2 linked regions of the Bacillus pumilus genome follow. The protein of the gene in region 2 interacts with the protein of the main gene of each other region in a pairwise test. Links are inferred from orthologs where the notes say so. Each region holds a gene or a part of one and is shown on either strand. Other genes may lie near its edges.

Evidence for each region.
Region 1: the proteins of ftsL (region 2) and GKC25_RS00380 interact in binary tests that used the Bacillus subtilis proteins (3 or more experiments, as listed by UniProt). The link is inferred for Bacillus pumilus from one-to-one orthologs.

What each region holds. Positions count from the first base shown.
Region 1 is NZ_CP046128.1:70,270-73,456, reverse strand. What follows is about bases 189-3,045. They hold GKC25_RS00380 (FtsB family cell division protein), read right to left. Parts: upstream 1,876-3,045; coding sequence 1,501-1,875; downstream 189-1,500. Other genes in these bases: GKC25_RS00365 (RNA-binding S4 domain-containing protein), read right to left, coding at 2,912-3,045; yabP (sporulation protein YabP), read right to left, coding at 2,529-2,837; yabQ (spore cortex biosynthesis protein YabQ), read right to left, coding at 1,894-2,532; GKC25_RS00385 (S1 domain-containing RNA-binding protein), read right to left, coding at 1,020-1,418; spoIIE (stage II sporulation protein E), read right to left, coding at 189-467. Also shown: more of spoIIE, read right to left, coding at 1-188; more of GKC25_RS00365, read right to left, coding at 3,046-3,172; mazG (nucleoside triphosphate pyrophosphohydrolase), read right to left, coding at 3,169-3,187. UniProt on the Bacillus subtilis protein: Required for vegetative and sporulation septum formation. Required for the activation of genes expressed under the control of the sporulation transcription factors sigma F and sigma E.
Region 2 is NZ_CP046128.1:1,404,847-1,408,159, reverse strand. Bases 246-3,228 are described here. They hold ftsL (cell division protein FtsL), read right to left. Parts: upstream 1,920-3,228; coding sequence 1,572-1,919; downstream 246-1,571. Other genes in these bases: mraZ (division/cell wall cluster transcriptional repressor MraZ), read right to left, coding at 2,956-3,228; rsmH (16S rRNA (cytosine(1402)-N(4))-methyltransferase RsmH), read right to left, coding at 1,957-2,889; GKC25_RS06980 (penicillin-binding protein), read right to left, coding at 246-1,564. Also shown: more of GKC25_RS06980, read right to left, coding at 1-245; more of mraZ, read right to left, coding at 3,229-3,313. UniProt on the Bacillus subtilis protein: Essential cell division protein that may play a structural role. Probably involved in the regulation of the timing of cell division. Also required for sporulation.

The sequences.
Region 1 (3,187 bases), 1.3 Mb from region 2 along the record:
ATGACGTAATCGTAGCTTTGCACAGCACCTTGCTCTAGGTAAACAAATGCTCCTCGGGTGATCAGCATCGACAGCACAATGACAACCGGCAATGTTTTCACTGGGTCTTTGATGATGAAAGAAACCACCTTGGACATAAGGAGAAACACGATTAACGACGCAAACACAAACAATGCGTTTTGAGGTGATATCGTCATGGCTCCAGCGAGTAAAGCGAGACAAGCAAGCATGGCCTTATCTCTTTTGATAAGCAGCATGGAGCCAAAGAAAGGCAGAGCAAACGGCATAATTTCAGATAAAATAAAGGCTCGTCCTAATAAAAAACCAAGAACAACATAAATAAACCCTTTATAGAAAAAAAGAGAATGCGTGTGATGAAGAAACAGGTTTTTCATCTTTTTTAACCCTGCACTGATTCTTTCAAACCCCGCTCCTGTTAAATCAGTTCTTCTTTCTAGTTTTTCCATCTTTTCATCCCCCACCTGATATTCGTTGCTTGTCATTATAGCGAAGGTGAAAAAGAAATTTTGTCAAAAGAAGTTGTCGTTTCCATAAAACGTTCGACGCTTTATTCGTCAAAGAGGCATACTTTCATGAAAGTCGATGTCTTTCATCAGAATTTTACGAAGACACAAAAAAACAGCCTTCCTAAAGAAAGCTGTTTTGAAGATGACCCGTACGGGATTCGAACCCGTGTTACCGCCGTGAAAGGGCGGTGTCTTAACCGCTTGACCAACGGGCCTTGCTTTTATGTTCTACTAAAAAGGATAGCGGCGGAGGGGATCGAACCCCCGACCTCACGGGTATGAACCGTACGCTCTAGCCAGCTGAGCTACACCGCCATAATAAAAATGCGCTAAGAAGCACAAGATCTATAATACAAAGGAATCGCTTGTCCGTCAATAGAAAGTTTTAAATTAAATGACGAAATCTCAAAAAATGTCGTATGGATCAAGAAAAAAAGCACCTGCGGACAGCAGGTGCTTTGTTGTGAAAGATATATAGAAAGCAGCAACAAGTTAACCTCTTCTTGCTCCGCGTCCCCCACGTTTTGATTCCGTGTTACGTTTTAAAGATGTTAAGCGGTCTTCACTATCTTTTAAGAATTTGTTCATTTTTTGCTCAAACGATTCCTTCGGACGGAAATCATTTCTGCTCGGTCTTGATTGTTGTTGTTGAGGACGATCTTTTGCTTTTTTAATGGACAAGCCGATTTTACCGTCTTTTTCAACGTTAATCACTTTCACTTCAACTTGTTCACCGACTTTTAAATGCTCATTAATATCTTTTACATAGTTATCGGCTACCTCACTGATATGAACGAGACCAGTTGAACCGCCTGGCAACTCCACAAAAGCTCCAAAATTTGTAATGCCCGTAACTTTCCCTTGTAACTTGCTGCCAACTTCAATCGACATAAAAAAAGTGCTCCTCCTTAGACTTATAAAAAAATCTCATTTGTTCAATTATACATAAACTGAATTTTAAGTGTCAACAAGGCTAATCGCTCTTATTGCCCACATCAAAGATTTTTTCGCCTTTTTTGGACATATAATAGTCTCGTCGTGCCAGTTCGAGTACGTATTCTTTGCTTTTCAGCTTTTTAATTTCATCAGAAATATCTTCCTGCTTTGTTTGTAATTGCTTCAATTCTTTTTCAAGCGCAACCTTCTTCTCTTCTTTTTCCTTTAATGAGGACGATTGCGACCAGAGGGCACTTGTCACCAAGACAGCAAACATGAGCACAATCACACCAAACACGGTAAGCCTTCTAAGGAGTCCACGGCGTTTGCGTTTTAAGCGCTGTGCTTGCTGTTCCATTTGTTTTTGGTAATCATTTTGAATTTGTGCGATATTTCTTTTTCTCTTGTTCAAGGTTGAAGGCCTCCTCTCTTACTTTGTCCAGAATTGTTTCCATTTCGTTTTGATGGTACCAGATAATTTCTTGGTCCCTTGTAAAATTCCTGCTCCTTTAGAGAAAAACAATCTCATTGATGTTCGCCATTTTTCGGGAATCCGATGAATAATGGTCACATTAAGTAACCAGATGAGCGGATAACAAACAATGGACAGCACCTTCCACACGAGCCGAAACGTAAAATGAACAAGACGTAAGAGCAAGTGGAGCAAGAACATAATAGCACTTATAATCAATGTCAGCAGCCAGCGGATTGGCTGGAATACGATGGACATGACCAGCCGTTTAAGGACGAGAGCGGTCTGATACACACACATCATCATAAACTTGAGAATGTTCATATACAGCTGTTTCATCAATGCCTGATACATCGAGAAACCTAGTGCAACGGCTAGAAAGATATAAAGCCTGAATTCTCCCTCATTTGTCAGCAGCAGGACATAAAAGAATAAGAGGCCCTGTACCAGCCAAAAAAGGAGATCGTGTATGACCAAAAGCCATTTTGCTGTCTTTTCCCGATTCACAAACAGCTTGTACGTATCAAGCGATGCGCCCAGCCAGATGCCCATCGCTACCATCGAAAGCATCGTATAAAACTGGACTGTCAGCGTCATTTAAACAGCTTGCTAAAAAACCCTTTAGCTTTCTCCCCGTGCTGCTCATCTACATAAATTAAGTCAAAGACACGTCCTTTAATCGACACAACACCTTTTTCGACGTCTAGGTTTTTCATTTGCAGATTTTCTCCACGGATAGCGAGAATCCCCATGACTGTCTCAAGCAGAAATTCTTCATTATCAAAGCTTTCCACCTGTTTGACGCCGGTAATATCTAAATGCTTTCTGTTTCGCATTGTGATATTGTGCTCCGCTTCTGATGACAGCTTCGTGCCTTGAGGTTGATTATAATATTGATTCATTTATACATCCCCCATATCTCATACTTGCATTGTTACTGCATTGTATGTGACAGGAGGATCATTTAGAACAAGCCCTATTCTGCTGTTTTTTCTTCTTTTAGCACAGTATACATGCCAGCGGCTTCTTCTTTTTTCGTCGTGTCCTTTAACTCGTTGACTTGAACCGTCACAATTTTTTGACCAAAACGGATTTGAAGCTCGTCTCCTTCTTTCACGTCAGAGCTGGCTTTCGCCTGTGTGCCGTTAATAGAAATTCTGCCTTGATCAGCTACTTCTTTTGCCAATGTTCTTCTTTTAATTAAACGGGACACTTTTAAAAATTTATCTAGTCTCATGTATGCTCACCTCTT
Region 2 (3,313 bases):
CGCCGGCACCCCCAATTTGCCCCGTTCCTGTTTTTCCAGCAACGTCGAATCCTTTGATTTGGTAAGGCTGACCTGTTCCAATTTTTGAGGAAACAACCTCACCTAAAATGTCGCGAACTTGCTTCGCTGTATCAGATGAAATCGGTTTTCCTGCTGCTGTTGGTTCGTGCTGCAAAATCGTTTTGTTTGTATTCGGGTCTGTAATATGGTCAATGACATATGGCTTCATCATTGTTCCGCCGTTTGCTATCGCTGTGGCTGCTTCGATTTGTTGAATCGGTGTGATGGCTGACGCTTGACCATAAGCCGTCGATGCTTTGTCATATTCGTATCTATAATTGATTTTGCTAGACGCTTCGTTCGGCAAGTCAATCCCCGTTTTGTCATAGAAATGGAACTTCTGCAAATATTGTTCGTATCGTGTGAAGCCTAGTTTTTCTTTCGCCAGCTTTGCAAAGGCCACGTTTGATGAGCGGAGAACCCCTTGATGAAAGTCAATTTTCCCCCAGCCATTTCCGTTGTTGTGGTCTCTCACAAGGCCGCCGCCTACTTTATAAGTACCAGATTGATATTTGTCACTGCCTTGATAGACCCCTTCTTGGATCGCCGCAGCGAGGGTAAAGATCTTCATCGTCGAACCTGGTTCAAACGCATATGAAATGACATCATTGTTATAATTCGTAATGTTTAGTTCATTTAAATTAAAGCTTGGCCGCTGCCCCATCGCGAGAACCTTTCCAGTTTTCGGATCAACGACTGTGGCAATGATTTTCTTCGGCTTATACTTTTTGGCAACCTGCGTCATACTTTCTTCAAGAAACGCTTGAATTTTTTGATCGATGGTCAGCGTGACATTTTTCCCGTCTTTCGGGGCGACAATGTCTTCTTTACTATTCGGCAAGGCCCATCCGCTTCTGTCACTGTTATATGTCACATAGCCGTCTTTTTCTTTTAAATATTTGTTCAGTGCCTTCTCAAGTCCCATTGCACCTGACATGTCCTTTGTCGCCTCATCTAATCTGGCATAACCGATCAGGTTAGAAGCAAACATGCCGTTTGGATAATATCGCTTCGTGTCTTTTTCAAATGCGACCCCTGGAAGCTTTAGCTTTTCAATTTTTTCCTTCGTTGAAAAACTAATATCTTTCCCCGCTTTACCAAACTCAACTTGGAATGCATCTTTTGTATTGAGACGCTTTAAAATTTCGCTTTCACTCATATCGATAACTTTTGAGAGCTCTTTTGCCGTCTTTTCTTTATCGACGACATGCATTGGGTGCTTAGGGTCCACTGTCATTTTCTTGCTCATGACCGCAATGAGCTTATACACAGATGTATCCTCAGCAATCACATTTCCATTCCGGTCTAAAATAGACCCTCTTTTGGCTTCAAGTGTTTTCTTCGATTGATATTGTTCATTAGCCTTGGCGGCTAACACTTGTCCATCAACCGTTCCTGTAATCTGAATATAGATAAAACGTGATAGGATGATAAAGAAAAACAGGGCGAAGCAAATACTTGCAATTGCCGCGCCTCTGTTCATCATTTTATTCTTTTTAGGCATCGCCATGTTAATCGACCTTCTTAACATCTTTCGATATGCTCAAGCCTGCTTTTTTCGCGGCTTCGATGATTCTTTCTGGTTCACTCAGCAAGTCTTTTTCCTTTTGAAGCTCAGTGATCTTCTTCGATTCTAAAGATACTTGCTGTTCTAATTTCTGCACTTCAATATTGGCGTGATAGACAGCAAAGGCTTTAGAAATGATGAGAATGGAGCTGCACATAAGAGCCATGACAAACATGACAAGTAAGATTTTTTCACCAAGTGTGATAGAACCTCTTCTTTTAATGACAACCGATTGGCCTTGCTGCTCTGTTTGATGTTGCTTCACTTCTCTTTGATAAGCCAAATTACTCATAAGAAACCTCCTTTTTATCATCATCTATGGTGTCGTTTTACTTTTTTTCTGCAATTCGGAGCTTCGCTGAACGGGCACGGTTGTTATGTTCCAGCTCTTGTTCTGATGCAACGATCGGTTTTCTCGTGATCAGCTTCAGCTTTGGTTCAAGTCCTTCTGGAATCACTGGTAGTCCGTGCGGAAGTTCTGGAAGAGAAGACATTTCTCTAAATGTACTTTTACAAATCCGGTCTTCAAGTGAATGGAATGTAATGACAGAAATTCTCCCCTTCGGATTGAGTAACTCTATTGCTTGTTCTAGTGCTTCTTCAAATACTTTCAATTCATCATTTACGGCAATTCGGATCGCTTGAAACACTCTTTTCGCTGGATGTCCGCCAGTTCGTCTTGCAGGTGCCGGAATTCCTTCTTTGATAATGTCGACAAGCTCACCCGTTGTTTCAATTGGCGCTTTTTTTCTTGCTTCTTCAATTTTGCGTGCGATTTGCTTGCTGAATTTTTCTTCCCCATATTTGTAGAAAATCCGAACTAGATCTTCAAATGGCCATTCATTCACCACTTTTTTTGCCGACAATGCGGCTGATTGATCCATTCGCATGTCAAGAGGTGCATCATGGTGATAACTAAAGCCTCTCTCTGGTGTGTCGAGCTGAGGAGATGAAACCCCAAGGTCAAAAATCACACCGTCTACGCTTGTAATACCTTGTTCATTCAGACGTTCTTTTAAATATCGGAAGTTACTTTTTATGAAAAGAATGTTCGCTTTAGCATCCGCGAGCTTCTCTCGTGCATGATCCAGTGCAGCATCGTCTTGGTCAAATCCAATCAATGTTCCTTTTTCTGATAATTGAGATAGTAAATATGAGCTATGACCTGCTCCGCCCAGCGTGCAGTCCACATATGTACCGTCTTCTTTTACGTTTAAACCGTCAACTGTTTCTTTTAATAATACTGTCTCATGTTGAAACATGATGTTATGGTCCCACCTTTTTCAAATAGAAATGAATGTGTAGAAAGCTTGCTGCACAAGGGATTATTATATATCAAATCCAATCATGTTTTCAGCAATTTCAGCAAAAGAATCTTCTTGCTCTTCTGTATATTGTTCCCAGATCGACTTACTCCACAACTCAATTCGATTTGAAACGCCGATGACCACACATTCTTTTTCGAGTTTTGCATATTGGAGTAGGTTTGATGCGATGTTTATACGCCCCTGCTTGTCCAGATCGCATTCGACTGCGCCAGAGAAGAAGAACCGGGTAAACGCACGTGCATCTTTTTTCGTTAGCGGTAGTGCTTTGAGTTTCTCTTCGATTAGTTTCCACTCACTCATAGGGTAGCCAAATAAACATTGATCAAGCCCTCTCGTCAGCACAAACTGTTCTCCGAGA